Regions from separate parts of the Acetobacterium sp. UBA5834 genome, predicted to be linked through region 1. Evidence: riboswitches for the same ligand, from Rfam matches in the RefSeq annotation. Region 1 holds a riboswitch; the other holds the start of a gene.
What was found. A riboswitch is a leader RNA that binds a small molecule or an ion and turns the genes downstream of it on or off. The one in region 1 is predicted to bind cyclic di-GMP.

Region 1 (7,825 bases):
GGGGATGTAATATTACTGGAAGCCGGAGATGCGGTGCCAGCTGACGCCAGATTATTGGAAAGTGCCAGTTTAAAAATTGAAGAAGCGGCTCTTACCGGAGAGAGTGTTCCGGTGGGGAAGGTAGTTTGCGCACTGAATCTGGGTGATCAAAAAGATATTTCGCTGGGTGACCGCAAAAACATGGTGTATATGGGCAGTGCCGTGGTTTATGGCCGGGGTTTAGCAACCGTAGTCGCCACCGGGATGCAAACGGAAATGGGAAAGATCGCTGATGCCATTACCCAGGCCAAAGAAAATGCCACACCACTACAAATTAAACTGAATCAATTAAGCAAGGTGCTAAGCTGGTTAGTATTGGGAATTTGTGTCTTTATCTTTGCCTTAAGTCTGGTACGTTTGTACCTGGGCGACGGCATTACCGGGATCGGTGTTCTGGATACCTTTATGGTGGCGGTATCGCTGGCGGTTGCTGCCATTCCCGAGGGGCTGGCGGCGGTGGTCACGATTGTGCTCTCCCTGGGGGTGACCAATATGGCCAAAGAGAAGGCGGTCATTCGTAAACTCACTGCCGTCGAAACCCTGGGCTGTACCCAGGTAATCTGTTCGGATAAAACGGGAACCCTGACCCAAAACAAGATGACGGTGGTAGATCACTTCGGTTTTGATGAGCATTTGCTGGGAAGAACGATGGCCCTGTGTAACGACGCCCATTTAAATGAAGCCAACAAAGCCGAAGGTGAGCCCACCGAGGCGGCGCTGGTTAATTATGCTTTTTCACTGGGACTAAATAAGCGAGCGATTGAAGAACAAACGCCCCGGGTGGGCGAGGCACCCTTTGACTCCGGCCGTAAGCTGATGAGTACCATTCATCAAATGGCAGATGGCAGCTTGACCCAGTATGTAAAGGGGGCTCCCGATGTACTGATCTCCCGTTGTACCACCTATTGGGATGGTAATGCGGAGTTACCGCTGACCGATGCTATTTGCGAAGAAATCAGACAAGCCAATAAAAGTCTGGCGGACCAGGCTCTGCGGGTGCTGGCTGGAGCCTTCCGGAACTGGAAGACCATGCCGACCGATCAGTCACCGAATTTTCTGGAGCAGGAGCTGTGTTTTGTTGGTTTAACCGGAATGATTGACCCAATCCGGCCAGAAGTAAAAGATGCCATTGCCCAGTGTAAGTCGGCCGGAATCCGAGCGGTCATGATCACGGGTGATCACCGTGATACGGCGATTGCGATTGCCAAACAATTGGGGATCATCACTGATTCCAAAGAAGCCATCACCGGAGCCCAGCTGGATGAAATCAGCGAAGACCAGCTGCAAAAAGAAATTGGCCATTACGCAGTTTATGCCCGGGTTCAACCGGAACACAAGGTAAGGATTGTCAAAGCCTGGCAGAAGCAGGGGATGATTGTCGCTATGACTGGTGACGGCGTCAACGATGCGCCATCCATTAAAACGGCTGATATCGGAGTAGGAATGGGGATCACAGGCACCGATGTGACCAAAAATGTGGCCGATATGGTACTGGCAGACGATAATTTTGCCACAATTGTCAATGCCGTTGAGGAAGGGCGGCGGATCTACGATAATATCCGTAAAGCTATTCAATTTTTGCTGTCTTCTAATTTATCGGAAGTTATCGCCATTTTTGTGGCGACTCTGTTGGGTTTCACGATTCTCAAGCCAGTGCATTTACTGTGGATCAACCTGATTACAGATTCCTTTCCAGCCATCGCTTTGGGCGTTGAAGGAGAAGAAGCCGATACTATGAAGCATCCGCCCCGGGAATCTCGGGAAGGTGTTTTTTCCCGGGGACTGGGAGTCGATGTGATCTGGCAAGGCGGCATGGTGGCCGTGGTGACCATCGTCGCCTATTTTGTCGGGCATTATATCGAAGCCGGAGTCTGGGAAATTGCCGAAAGTGCTGATGGTATGACCATGGCCTTTTTGACCCTGTCGATGGCAGAGATGTTCCATTCGCTGAATATGCGTAGCCGTCGCCAGTCGATCTTTAAGATGCAGCACCAGAATAAATTCTTGTTTTTGGCCATGGCGGTTTCGCTGGTATTGACCACGGCAGTTATTTATATTCCCAGCATTGCCACAGCATTTGAGTTTGAACCCATCAGTCTAATGGAATACTTTGTAGCTATGGCTCTTGCTGTAGTGGTGATTCCAATTGTTGAAATAGTAAAATATTTTCAGAGAAAACTGGGGATCTAATCGTTTCATATTATTGCCGTCAGTCTATGGGCATCTGCAAATTTTATTGCAGGTGCCCTTTTTCGGTTAACTATATTTTTTATAAGTGGCATAAATATTTGATGATGGGGTATGAATAGGTATAGAATCAGAAATTAATAACCGATTATCAGAGAAGGAGAAAAAAGATGAAGATTGGTCCCTACATTAATTTTCCGGGTAATTGTCGTGAAGCGGTGATGTTCTATGCGGAAGTATTTAAGACAGCGGAACCGGAGATCATGACCTTTGGCGAAATGCAGGTAGATCCGAACTTTCCGATGACGGATAACATCAGAGACCTGGTTGCCAATGCCCAAATGGATATCAGAGGAAACATGATTATGTTTTCGGATGTACCGCCAGGCATGTCTTTTATTAAAGGGAATAACATTACCTTGATCATCACAGACCATGATGTGGAAGAAATCAAACGACTGTTTGGTCTATTGAGCAAGGGCGGGTCGGTGGAGATGTTACTGCAGGAAACCTTCTGGAGTAAAGCCTATGGATCTTTAACTGATAAGTTTGGCATCGGATGGCAATTTTCTGCCGAATAAATCAGCATAAAATTAAAATTTCTTAAAATCGAATAAAGTGACATAATTAACGGCATAATAAGGGAGGACGTTTTAGATGAAGAAGTCATTGGTTATGCTATTATTTATTCTGGGATGTTTGTTGATTGTTATTATGGTGTATCTGTATCGGGCGAATTCGTCATCTTATCAGGGTAGCACTGGCTCAGAAAGTGAAATGCAGCAGGAAAACTTTGATATCTTTGATGAAACAATCTGGGCAGTATCTGATAAAAATCTAGGGAGAACCTGGCTGAATCCCCAAAATATTGAGATCAATGATGGTTTTCTGAAGATCAGAATGCCAGCCAATAGTCTGGAGGGGGGAGAATTGGTTAAACGGCAAGCCGTGACCTACGGCAGCTACGAAACCCGGATGAAATTGCCGGTGGCACCTTCATCGATTACGGGTTTCTTTCTTTACGCCCCGCCGGATTATTTTTATGAAATTGACATTGAAATACACAATACTAAAGAAGGAAAGCTGCTTCTGACCACCTACGCTGATGGCGAAGTCCAGAATGAATATGTGGGAGCGTTGGGTTTTGATCCCACTGCCGCTTTTCATAATTACCGTTTTGACTATACCGAAGATCAGCTGGCTTTTTATGTGGACAACAAGTTTATTCTGTCATGGCAGGACGGATTCCCGGTGGGACAACCGATGCAGCTGATGGTCAATACCTGGTACCCCAATTGGCTGGCAGGAACTCCAGTTCCGGATGATCAGGTATTATTGGTTGATTGGATTCGATATTAGTTAGAAAAAATAAAATTAATTAGAATGACTATTTCCAGAATAGGTATAATACCATCGACAGTGAAAAACCAGATTAATTTATGTGCCAAAGAACGATGAGGGCAATCTTATTCAGTAAAAAATAATCTTCGTTAAAAGTATGATTGTAATTGGATTATTCTTAAATTAATCTTTAAATAATAGCGATTCCAGATTATGGTTAATAAAGAAGAAATGTAAGAAAGAATTATTCGCCTTGATTATATCATCTAAAAAGCCTGTAATATGCTATTTCGAATCGTAGACATATTATAAAATGTTAAAGATGGAATTTTTTTGATATATTCAGCTTATTTTTAAAATAAAATCTATTGCAAAAACATCGCGATTGTGAAATAATGCTCTTAACAAAAGAAAAGGCAAATTCAATGAAAGTTGAAGACGCAAAACCACGGGCCTAATGTCTTAAGACGATGGTAGCCGGGTTACCGGAAAATATTGAACTCAAACTTCTGTTTCGGTAATGCGTGATAGAAGTTTTTCTATTTTAAAGGAGGTCTTGATATTCATAAAACAATACGATAATGGCAAACCCAACGAAAGTTGGAGACGCAAAACCACGGACCTAATGTTGCAAGACGAAGGTGGCCGGGTTACCGAAAGAATATTGAGTATTCGCTTCATTTTCAGTTGAAAATTGAAGCTTTTCTATTAAAATGGAGGAACCTATCATGAAAAAATCGAAAATTATGGCTGTAATCGCAGGCTTATTTCTGACTTGTGCCTTGGCACTACCAGTTCAGTCTGTCAGTGCTGCCGATTTATATGCAAATTACGGTGAATTGTCGGCTGTGAAGGTTCAGGGAACTGATTATAAAATCGCATCTCGGAATACTACTTCTGATCTGGCAATTGTTGCGATCCACGGTGGAATGATTGAACCTGGAACCAGTGAATTAGCCGATGCCATTGCCGGCTCTAATTATAAATTCTATGGATTTTATGGTATAATGAAAAGTGATAATTTTTCTTTGCACATCACTTCAACAAATTTTGATGAACCAATTGCTCGTTCTTTAGTACAAAGCAGTAAAAAAACCCTTAGTGTTCATGGATATTCAAGTTCAGAAAAACTGACCTATGTCAGTGGTCTTGATACAACGATGGTTAACAAAGTTAAGGAAAGCTTAACAGCTGCTGGCTATCAGGTCGCAGATCCTCCAGGATATCTTGCGGGCACAAGTCAAGCAAATATTGCCAATGACAATTTGAACCATGCTGGTGTTCAGATTGAATTATCCACAGGATTAAGAGCAACTTTCTTTTCAGCTTTGACATCAAAAGGTCTTCAGTCAAAAACACCTGAATTTAGCAAATACGTCAATGCGATCAAAGCTGGGCTGGTATAAGTTTTAACTTCTACAAATAAAAAGATGGCTTCCGTTTATAGGAAACCATCTTTTTTAATGCTTAATTTCTTTCATGGCAATTTTACAAAAAGAATGGGTGCATCCCTCGAGGCCATGATCAATAAACTTGAGTTCATCGGCCAGTACATAGTTATAATGCAGTCTTTTACGTCCATTAGGACAAAGATCATCGGGTACCCCCATGAAAAATTCAAGATTTGAAACATTGGGATCTTTATCCATACAGGGTTTACAAATATTCGCCTGGCAGAATTCATAAAAATCATCAAAATCAGATAGATCCCATTGAAGAACCACCGCAAAAGAAGGGCGGGGCGTATTACGGATATAAATCCCTTCATCGGTATGAGGATTAAAGTCATAATAATCGAGCTCGTCATCCTTGTTCTTCATCTGTTGATAGGCAGCTCGTAACAGTCCATAAATTCTCTGGGCTTCGGCATCAATTTTACAATTATCCTTTTCCGTTTCATCTTTACCTAGAATTAACTTATTAATTTTTGATAGCATTGATTGTAGTTTAGAATCATCTTTCATCAAATTTCCTCCTTAGTTTAGTTAGGTTTATTTAAGGGTGTGAAACAGCAGTAATGCTCTTTGGGGGATTCTGATTCTTTCAGTTTCGATTCCATAGCCAGGAGGCATTCCGTCGATCATCAGCGCCACCGAGTATTTTATTATTCAGATAATCAACATAAAGTGAATTCACCCCGCCATAAAACAGGGGATTGTCATATCTGATAACAGAATAACCCATTTCGCGGAGCTGCTCCTCGGTTGCGGTGGTTAAATAATTGTCTTCCACGTAAACTGAATTCTGATCATTGAAAAAACGAGGTGCATCAATTGCTTCCTGTAAAGATTGGTCATATTTGAAAAAACGCTCAAGCACCTCAGTTATCATCAAAGGAATCCGTTTACCCCCGGGACTGCCGATGCCCATAACGGGTTTTCCGTGTTTTGCTAAAATCGTTGGTGAAATATAAGACCGGGGTCTTTTTCCGGCTTCGGCTTTATTCAAAGATGAAGCATTGGTAGAAAAGTTTTCCATGTGTGCATTCATAAAAAAGCCGTCGACATTTTTGCCAGTGCCAAACCAGTAGGTTAAGGTATTGGTTACAGAAACCATCATCCCGTTTTGATCGCAAATGACAAAATGGGTCGTATTTTCCTCTCCGTTGCTTTCTGCAAGGCTATCCACCGTTATTGTTTGCGTTAGGTTGACAATCGGCGTGATTTTTCCAGCTAATTGGGAAATATGATCTGCCGATGTCAATTCGGTACTATCGACATTATAAAAATTTGGATCAAGGACATTCTGATATCGATCATTATAACTGACCTGGGTTATCTCCGATAAGAGCGTGATGTATTCCGGAGAATCGACCGGATATTTGCTTAATTCAAGTTTTTCTGAAAGCGCCAGCATTTGAATCAGCGTAACACCGCCGGAAGAAGGTGCTGAAGAAAAGACCTCATATCCATCAAAAGACCCCATAGCGGGTATTCGTTTTTCAACCTGGTAGGATGACAGATCCTGCAACGTTACACCGCTGTTGCTTTTGGCGATTTGATTGGCAATCTCTCCCTGATAAAAGTCGTCTGAACCATTTGTCTTGATTGTTTCCAGCGTTTCCGCCAAGGCTGGTTGTTTAAGCTGATCACCTGCTGAGATTGGAGATCCACCCGGAAAAAAAACGTCACGCACAGCAGGGTCAATTTTAGCTTGGGAATTCGTGATCATTCTTACAAGTAGGGGGGTAACTACAGCACCTTCTTTAGCCAGCTTTATGGATGGATCAAGCAGATCAGCCATCGACAATTTTCCAAAATCCTGATGAACTGCTGCCATCCCCTTGACAAAACCGGGAACAGCGATTGAACCAGAGGTATTTACCGGGGATGACCCCATATAATCGTAGACGATCGGATCAGTTCCATCAGCAGGATAAACCAGCATAATGCCACCGCCTCCAATACCTGAGGCAAACGGCGAAATAACCCCTAAAGCATAGGAAACGGCAATCGCCGCATCCACCGCACTGCCGCCTTGTTCAAGAATCTTCATACCAATCTCTGTTGCCTCGATATTGTCCGATACAACGCCATAACCAGGACTTCCTTGGCTGTTTGTACCAAGATAAGCATTCATGTTTTGGTCATGATTTGTTTTGTTGCTATTATTAAGCAGGAGCATCAGTCCCCCAAAAAGAATACAGGCGGTTGCCAGGGTAAGAACAGCAATTTTTGTGAGATGTTTATTTGCTTTCAAGCGATCAGTTCCATCCTATCTGATTATGAAATATAAAGTGGGGTCTTCTTAGTGAAGTGTAAAACTGAGAACCCCATTGGTTTCAGTTGTTGTAATGGTATCAGGCAGTTCGCGGGTAAGCACGTCGAAGATGTTATGTCGATTAAGGACTTCGGTTAAATTGACGGCGGGATGAGGTCGGCCATAAGTCAAACTCAAGGGAATAATGCTCATAGTGATCGAGGAAAAATTAGCATCAGTGGTATATTGAATAATGGCACTGTCTTGTGTACTTGCATAAACCTCACCATGCAAAAAATTACCTAAACTATACATGATTACCGTATCCTGATAGATTTCAATCGGTTGAAGAACCCTGGTGTTATGACCAACAATAAAATCAGCCCCAGCATCACTCAGGGCTTTGGCAATGCTACGTTGGCTGTCACTGACTTTGGTGGTGTATTTTTCGTACCAATTAATATGGACAACGACGATATCGGCATTTAATTTAGCCTCTTTAATCCATTTCAAATCGTCAACAAATCTGGCTTCTGAAGTTCCGAGTGTAGCTACGGTT
Region 2 (7,825 bases), on a different contig from region 1:
AGCATTCTGCTGGAGAATGATAATGAAACGATGTTTTTTTTACAGGGATTAAAAGATGCTGGTTTCAAAATCGCCCTGGATGACTTTGGTACCGGCTATTCATCTCTGAATTATCTGACATATATACCAGTTGATAAGGTTAAGTTGGATAAATCCATCAATGATAAGTTTCTAAACCTCAAAAACAATCAGGTCATGGATAGTCTAATTTCATTGGCACATAGTCTAAAGCTAGAAATCACCGCAGAGGGGATTGAAGATTGGGATCAATATTGGCAATTAAAGCGTGGCGGTTGCAACTATATTCAGGGCTATCTTTTCAGTAAACCGCTGGATTCAGCAGCGATAGAAAATATTTTTAATCATATCTTTGAAATAACTGATGAAAATTAAACCCATAAATCATTGATAAAAACAAAATTATTTAAGAAGGCCATCCATTTTTGCCAATAGCAAATGGATGGCCTTTGACAGAGCAATTACAACAGTCAAATTTTTAGTTAGGCAGCAACAGTCAATCTCCTAAGTGATGACCCACTGAGCAATCGTCGATAGTAAGCTTGCGTACATTTTTTATATTTGTTGAAAAGTTTGATTGCTTCGTTTTCATTGCAATATACTTTCCAACAACCACAATATTTACAATTTTTTCCTTCATGCTCGATAAATCCCTGAACATCTTCAAACGGATAACTTAAAAACAAGCCAATCTCGTGGGGAAATTCGCTGGAATCTTGAATCCGCTTGGATAAAAATTCCAGACAAGATTTCAAATCCTCGGTACGATAACCAATGTCCTGAAGAAAGCTGTCCACCCGCGGACATGAAAAGTCTTTGAGCAGTCGACTTTGACGATAAACATAGATTAAAACCCGACTGGCATTTATCCTCAGTACCTCCAGATAAACCCCACGAGCATTCAACGTATTATTACACTGCTCCAGCTGCTCTGCGAGTTGGCAATAGCTGGTAAATGGATAACTGAATAAATTACCAGTTTTCATTCCGGCTAATGTAGGCGAACAGTGGCGTATCAATTCTCTCTCGAACTTGTTCATGACGACATCTTCCGGGTATGCGATTTTAAAACACAGCCATCGCAATTCTTACATTGAGCACAATGCTCCTCCAGAATGTTTCGTAATGCAGCCAAACTGCTGCTATGTGACCGTGCCAGGGGCAAATTTAGTCTTTTTGCCTCATCGGTCGCACAGTTTACCATTTTATGCGAAACCGTCCCAGTAAATAATACAATCAAATCTGGGACGCCGATTTTTTTTTTCATTGCACCCTGCATTTGGGTGAAAACCTTAGCCCGACAATCATATTCTTTGCATAAATCTTTATATTGATAAATCATGCGATCATTTCCGCCAATAATAACAATGCTCATTTGGTGCCCTCCATCCCCTTGTGTTAGTTATTACTAACTGATTATAACTTATCACAATTCGGAGCAGCTGTCAATTATTTTTAAACATTTATTAAGGAATTATTATTGGTTTTTATGGCTGACTACAAAGCTCATATTTAAATATTATACCGCATAAATCAACATACAATATTTTAAGCATTGACTTTATATTGATTAACAGTTTTCGCGAAATAACATTGATCATCAAAAAAACGGCTGCAACATTAGATTATTATAATACAATTGATGATTGATAATAATATCACAAAATTGCACAACAATATTAATCAAAAGTCGAGTGATGCACAAGAAACATCGGCGCATATAATGAATATCTTATATTTAATGTCAGCAGTAATCTAAAGTATTTTGAGCAAAATATTACTGCTGCAAATATAATAAAAAAAATAATTCGCAAAATATTCACTTGACAATTGATAATATATGCCTTATCATGATGCCAATAGAATATTTAGCAAACTTATCGAAAGGTAAGGACGCAAAGCTTTAGGGTCTAAGTAATTATTTATATGACAGCCAGTTGCACAACCACATTTTTTAATGATGATTATAATGCAACGTGTCAATGCGTTGTTTTTTTATTCTATACGATTCAGTTGTTGGTCAATTTAATATTTGGCAAACTTATCGAAAGGTAAGGACGCAAAGCTATAGGGTCTAAATAAGTATTTATATGACAGCCAGTTGCAGATTATAGGTGTATTTAATTCGCCTTAATTGCAACGAGTAAATCGTTGCTTTTTTATTGCAAAAAACGAATGGAGGATACTGATGGATCAATTACTGATAACTGCAGAAGTTTTTATAATTGGAGCAGTGATGGGAGTATTTATGAAAAAAACGACTGATTATTTAATCAGTCAGCGAGTCAAGACCTTAACCAACCATCAGTTATCCGGCAGTGTTACAAAAACAATCTTTTGGGCGATGCTTAATGCAATCATCTGGTTGGTCTTTGTAAAGCTCAACGGACTTGAACCAAAAACACTGGAATGTATGTTGCTCTTTTCAATCTGTGTCATTCTTTCTGCTGTCGACATCAGCATTAAAAAAATTCCCAATGAGCTGGTATTAATGACGATATTCGTGGGCGGTGCCTTCATCATTACCGGGCAGCCGATTACCAGTATTGGGATGAATATCTTTGGTTTAGTAATTGGTTTTATTATATTCTTTTTACCAGCAATAATTGGAAAGGGCGCTGGTTGGGGAGACGTAAAATATGCCGCTGCGGTTGGTTTTTGTTTGGGCGTTTATGGAATAATTTCTGCGATTATGATAATGACTTTCTTTCTGATGATCTACACAGCTTACCTGATCATTAGAAGAAAAGGTAATTTAAAATCAAAGGTTGCCCTGGGACCGTTTATGGCTTCCAGTTTTGTATCCGTATTAATTTTAAACCTTATCAACACAAATTATCTGATAGATTTTGGAATGTTGTTTTAAACCGAGGTAAACTTGGTAACAATACGTAAAAAATATTAAAAAGGAGAAGAAAAAATGAAAAACGGATTATCACGCATGATCAGAGAAGAAGATGGACAGGGCATGGTTGAATATGGCTTGATTATCGCCGGGATTGCATTGGCTGCCATTGCTGCCATTTGGTTATTGGGGCCGCAAATCGGGCAAATGTTTACAGATATCGGCACTCAGTTAGCAGCATAATTACGCTAATTAGTTTGACTAACAAATATAAAATATTGGAGGAGAAACTGAAATGAAAAATCAATTAATGCACATGATCAGAGAAGAAGACGGACAGGGTATGGTTGAGTATGGCTTGATTATTGCCGGGATTGCATTGGCTGCCATTGCCGCCATTTGGCTACTGGGACCACAAATCAGTCAGTTCTTTACGGATATCGGAACGCAGATGGCGGCATAATGAAGTAGACTATTTAAAAAATTAAGCACGAATCATAAAATATAAAGGAGAAGAAAGAGATGAAAAACGGATTGTCACGCATGATCAGAGAAGAAGATGGACAGGGTATGGTTGAGTATGGTTTGATTATTGCCGGGATTGCATTGGCTGCCATTGCTGCCATCTGGTTACTAGGCCCGCAAATCGGTCAATTCTTTACCGATATTGGTACTCAATTAGCTGCATAAACGATAATAATTTATTGAAGATACTAAATTAAAAGGAGAAAATAAAATGAAAAACGGATTATCACGCATGATCAGAGAAGAAGATGGACAGGGTATGGTTGAATATGGTCTGATTATTGCCGGGATTGCATTGGCTGCCATTGCTGCCATCTGGTTACTGGGCCCTCAAATCGGTCAATTTTTTACGGATATTGGAACCCAATTAGCAGCATAAAGCCTACAGGTAGTTATTGTGTTTACTGTGAAGAAACCAGTGGCATATTGGCAACGTCAAAGTGGAGATTTCTGCCGGACGTAATCAATATGCCTTTTTTAGTCGGTTAAACGATCTGCTCCAGTTACAGTTAAATAAATCAGATCTTCAGGATGAATGATCAGGGAGGAAAAATGTTTGCAAACATAATCAAACGGTTTAAAAAAGAAGACGGGCAAGCAATTGTTGAGCTTGCTATCACCCTGCCAATTTTGATTATGATTTTGTGCGCAATTATCGATTTTGGTTGGCTGTTTATGAATCAGAACAGTATTGATTATGCCGCAAGAGAAGGCGCACGCTATGCAATCGTTCATTCAACCAGTAAGACAGCAATTGAAGAGCATATTCGGACAATTGCTCCTGAGAACATTGCCGACACTGTAGACATCAGCATCACGTTTACAAATACATCAAACCCCCGTCTTGGTGATGTAATCATCGTTATCAGTGATGATGTGAATATATTGACTCCAATTGTTGGTGTTTTTGTTCAGGGTGAAACCATGAATCTTTCTTCATCCTGTACCATGAAGGTGGAGTAAATGAGACAGATAATGAACTTATTAAAAAAATTTCCCTATAGACAGATAAAAAAATCCGAACAAGGTGATGCGTTGATTATTGTGGCCGTTTCGATGGTATTTATTATGGGAATGCTGGCATTGGTAATCGATCTGGGGTTGGCGTTTTTAAGTACTGGAGAACAGCAAAAAGCTGCGGATGCAGCCGTATATTCATCCGGGCGGTTACTACCCATCGAAACGGGAAACACCACCAAGGTCAATCAGATTAAAGAGAGTGCCATTAATTATGCCGATCTTAATGGTTTTCCGGATTTAACGCCTGAGGATGTCATTCTGGGGAAAATCAGTAATGGTCAATATACTGAAATTCGTGTTACTGTTGATAATACGGTACCGATGTATTTTGCCAAAATATTTGGAGTCGATTATTTGGACCTTACCCGAACGGCTGTGGCAAAACTGTCGCCAGTTATCAGAACCACTGGGGTGGCACCAATTGGCTTGACGAAAGAGGAAATGGAATTAAGGTTGGCCAGCAATAACCTGACGCACGTAACTTTGAAATACGGGGAAAAAAATGTTTGGAGCGATTCCCCATCCTTTTTTGGAGCACTTGATCTCGATGGCCAAGGAGGGGGAGCCAGCGATTATCGGATTTGGATTACCCAGGGTTATGCCGGTGAAATCAGTGTTGGCGATGTTCTCTTAAAAGAAATGGGAAACATGGAAGGACCTACTTTTCAGGGCTTTGATGAACGTTACAACGGTTGTACCCATTTTGGTGCGCTCAGCGGCGGTGTTGGCTGCACTACTGATAATTTCGAACCGACATGCCCGAGAATTGTCAAGGTGCCCATTTACTCGTATACGGTTGATAAACAAACCGTTGTAGTGGAGGGATTTGCCGCGTTTCTTCTGGAAAATCAAACTGATAAAGGTGAAATCACTGGTTCATTCTTAAATATGGTGTCAAATGGCGCTTCTTCAGGAAGTAACGTCGGGGAAGGAACCGATGGGGATTTTGGATTATATAATTTGATCCTTTCCGAATAATTAATAATTACCGGTATTTTGGGTAAATACCATTTATAAACCCATTAATCAGTTGAATGGAGAAATCGATGAAAAAACTCGTAATAATTGCATTGATCGTATCGGTGATCACCGGATTTGCAGTTTTTCAATTTGCAATCTCCCTGCAAAAAGGCAAAGACCAGGCGACACAGCCCGTTGTTTTGGCAACTCAGGCCATTCCCAAGGGAACCGTCATTGAAAAAGAGATGCTAACAACCGAAGAAGTACCAATTGAGATGGTTCACCAACTGTCAATTGCCAATCCGGAGGATGTTCTGGGGCGTATCACCAAGGAAAACATTGAGGCCAATGAACAGATCCTGACCAGTCGTTTAAGTGATACCAATCAGGAAAATAATAATTTATCCTACGCCATCGAACCGAATTATCGGGCGCTGACCATTCTGGTCGATGAAGAAAAAGGGGTAGGTGGATATTTAGTCAAGGGAGATCGTGTTGATCTTGTCACTATTTGGATCACAAAAGAAAATGGTGTCGTTTCACAATATGTTGTCGAGAATATCGAAATCCTGGAAATTGGCCCAATAAGCACTGGCGACAAAGGCGGGGAATACACCTCAGTAACGGTATCGGTACCAGCAACTGAGGTCGAGAAAGTTACCTATGCGCTGTCAATCGATCAAACACCGAAGTATCGTCTGGTACTCCGCTCACCAGTTGACAAGGCCATTTTGGGTCCAAAGCCGTTCATGCCTTAATCTAATTCGGCAATAAATAATAATTCATATATTATAGAAAAAAATGGGGTAAACGCCATGGAAAAGATAAAGGTAATGATTGTCGGAAATAATGACAATCGGATCTATGAAATTAAAAGCCTGCTTCGCAGTGACAGCGTGGCATTTATCGGTTTCTCAAAACAGGATGAAAATGTTCTGGAGAAAGCCATCAGTTTGAAACCCCATGTGCTGATTATTCAATGTGAAGATGACTACAAAGCAGCCATCGATTTGGCTGAAAAAATATATATCCGAATTCCCGGATGTGCAGTAATTCTTATCTGTGACAGTTTTGATGTAAGCATGATCGAAAAAGTCATGTTGGCCGGGATCCGCAAAGTACTACAGTTCCCCATTGATGCTGAAACGTTACAGGAAAACATCGAATTGGCTCATTACATGGAAAAATCCCGTTTGGAAAATGCGGATATCACGGCATCCAATAATATGCAATCCCGGATAATTACGGTATTTGGTGCCAAAGGCGGGATTGGTAAGACAACCATTGCTATAAATTTAGCGGTATCGCTGGCAAAAATGGGTAAAAAGGTCGCGGTAATCGATGCTGATCTCCAATTTGGGGATGTCAATGTTTACTTTGATATTGACCCGAAGGATACTATTTCTGAATTATCACAGGGCAACGATGCCGGTGATATTGACGCCATCAAACGGATGATGGCCTTGCATTTTTCCGGGGTCAGCATTGTCTGTGCCCCCAAAAGTCCCGAATATGCCGAATATGTAACCCCTAAAAACATCGAAACCATGATTAATACCATGCGGCCCTTTTATGACTATATTCTGATTGATACCGCACCGGTGTTTAGTGACATTACCATGGCAGCCATCGAGAATTCAAACCTGGTACTGTTAATTACTGTTCAGGATATCTCAACCTTGCGCAACACCAAAATTACCCTCAATATTCTAGAGTCCCTGCAACAGAAAGAAAAAACGGAACTGGTGATCAATCGGATAACAAAGGGATTGATCAGCTTAAAGGATATGCAGCGGGTTTTAAATGAACCGGTTAAAAATACCATCGTTTTTGATTTCAAGACAGCGACAACCGCTCATAACAAGGGAATCCCCGTTGTCTTGGACGCACCTAAGTCGGAAATTAGCAAGAACCTAAAAAAACTGGCGCAATATATCGTCAATACCATTGACCATCGAGTTAGTTAAAAAGAAAGAATCGATAAAAGAGGTAAAAAAATGGGACTGCTGGAAAGAATGGAACAACAACGACTGGGACAAAAAGACAAGGATCAGGAAGAAGGAAAGAAAGACATTATACATGTTGATATCCATCAGGATCTGAAAAATCGGGTTCACCAGGAAGTAATTAATGAAATCAATAGCAGTAAGGTTGACACGGTCGGCAAAGAAAATCCCATCGAAATCCTGCGAATCCTGGAAAATGTCATGGCGGTTGAAGCGGAAAATGTCAACCGCCTGGATCGCAGCCGTATTACCGAAGAATTACTCAATGAGATTATCGGCTATGGACCGCTGGAAGTGCTTTTAAATGATCCGGATATTTCCGAGATCATGGTTAACGGTTATAACCGGGTCTATATTGAAAAAAAAGGGAAGATTCAATTATCGCCGGTGGTTTTCAAGGACAATCAGCATGTGATGAACGTGATTGACCGGATTGTATCTTCGGTAGGCC

Region 2: it holds a riboswitch for cyclic di-GMP, as region 1 does, so the genes downstream of both, B3F51_RS14930 (prepilin peptidase) here and B3F51_RS06835 (poly-gamma-glutamate hydrolase family protein) in region 1, are expected to answer to the same signal.

Annotation. Positions count from the first base shown of each region.
Region 1 is NZ_DJGY01000030.1:81,021-88,845, forward strand. It holds gene B3F51_RS06820 (cation-translocating P-type ATPase) at 1-2,229, shown strand, start outside; gene B3F51_RS06825 (VOC family protein) at 2,397-2,807, shown strand; gene B3F51_RS06830 (glycoside hydrolase family 16 protein) at 2,884-3,585, shown strand; cyclic di-GMP riboswitch class I at 3,973-4,057, shown strand; cyclic di-GMP riboswitch class I at 4,141-4,225, shown strand; gene B3F51_RS06835 (poly-gamma-glutamate hydrolase family protein) at 4,296-4,973, shown strand; gene B3F51_RS06840 (hypothetical protein) at 5,028-5,531, opposite strand; gene B3F51_RS06845 (gamma-glutamyltransferase family protein) at 5,611-7,266, opposite strand; gene B3F51_RS06850 (CapA family protein) at 7,315-7,825, opposite strand, start outside.
Region 2 is NZ_DJGY01000069.1:192,543-200,367, reverse strand. It holds gene B3F51_RS14945 (bifunctional diguanylate cyclase/phosphodiesterase) at 1-393, shown strand, start outside; gene B3F51_RS14940 (DUF3793 family protein) at 501-1,058, opposite strand; gene B3F51_RS14935 (DUF2325 domain-containing protein) at 1,055-1,393, opposite strand; cyclic di-GMP riboswitch class I at 1,879-1,963, shown strand; cyclic di-GMP riboswitch class I at 2,043-2,127, shown strand; gene B3F51_RS14930 (prepilin peptidase) at 2,207-2,884, shown strand; gene B3F51_RS14925 (Flp family type IVb pilin) at 2,939-3,106, shown strand; gene B3F51_RS14920 (Flp family type IVb pilin) at 3,159-3,326, shown strand; gene B3F51_RS14915 (Flp family type IVb pilin) at 3,386-3,553, shown strand; gene B3F51_RS14910 (Flp family type IVb pilin) at 3,600-3,767, shown strand; gene B3F51_RS14905 (TadE/TadG family type IV pilus assembly protein) at 3,941-4,351, shown strand; gene B3F51_RS14900 (pilus assembly protein TadG-related protein) at 4,352-5,386, shown strand; gene cpaB (Flp pilus assembly protein CpaB) at 5,455-6,126, shown strand; gene B3F51_RS14890 (AAA family ATPase) at 6,184-7,335, shown strand; gene B3F51_RS14885 (CpaF family protein) at 7,366-7,825, shown strand, end outside.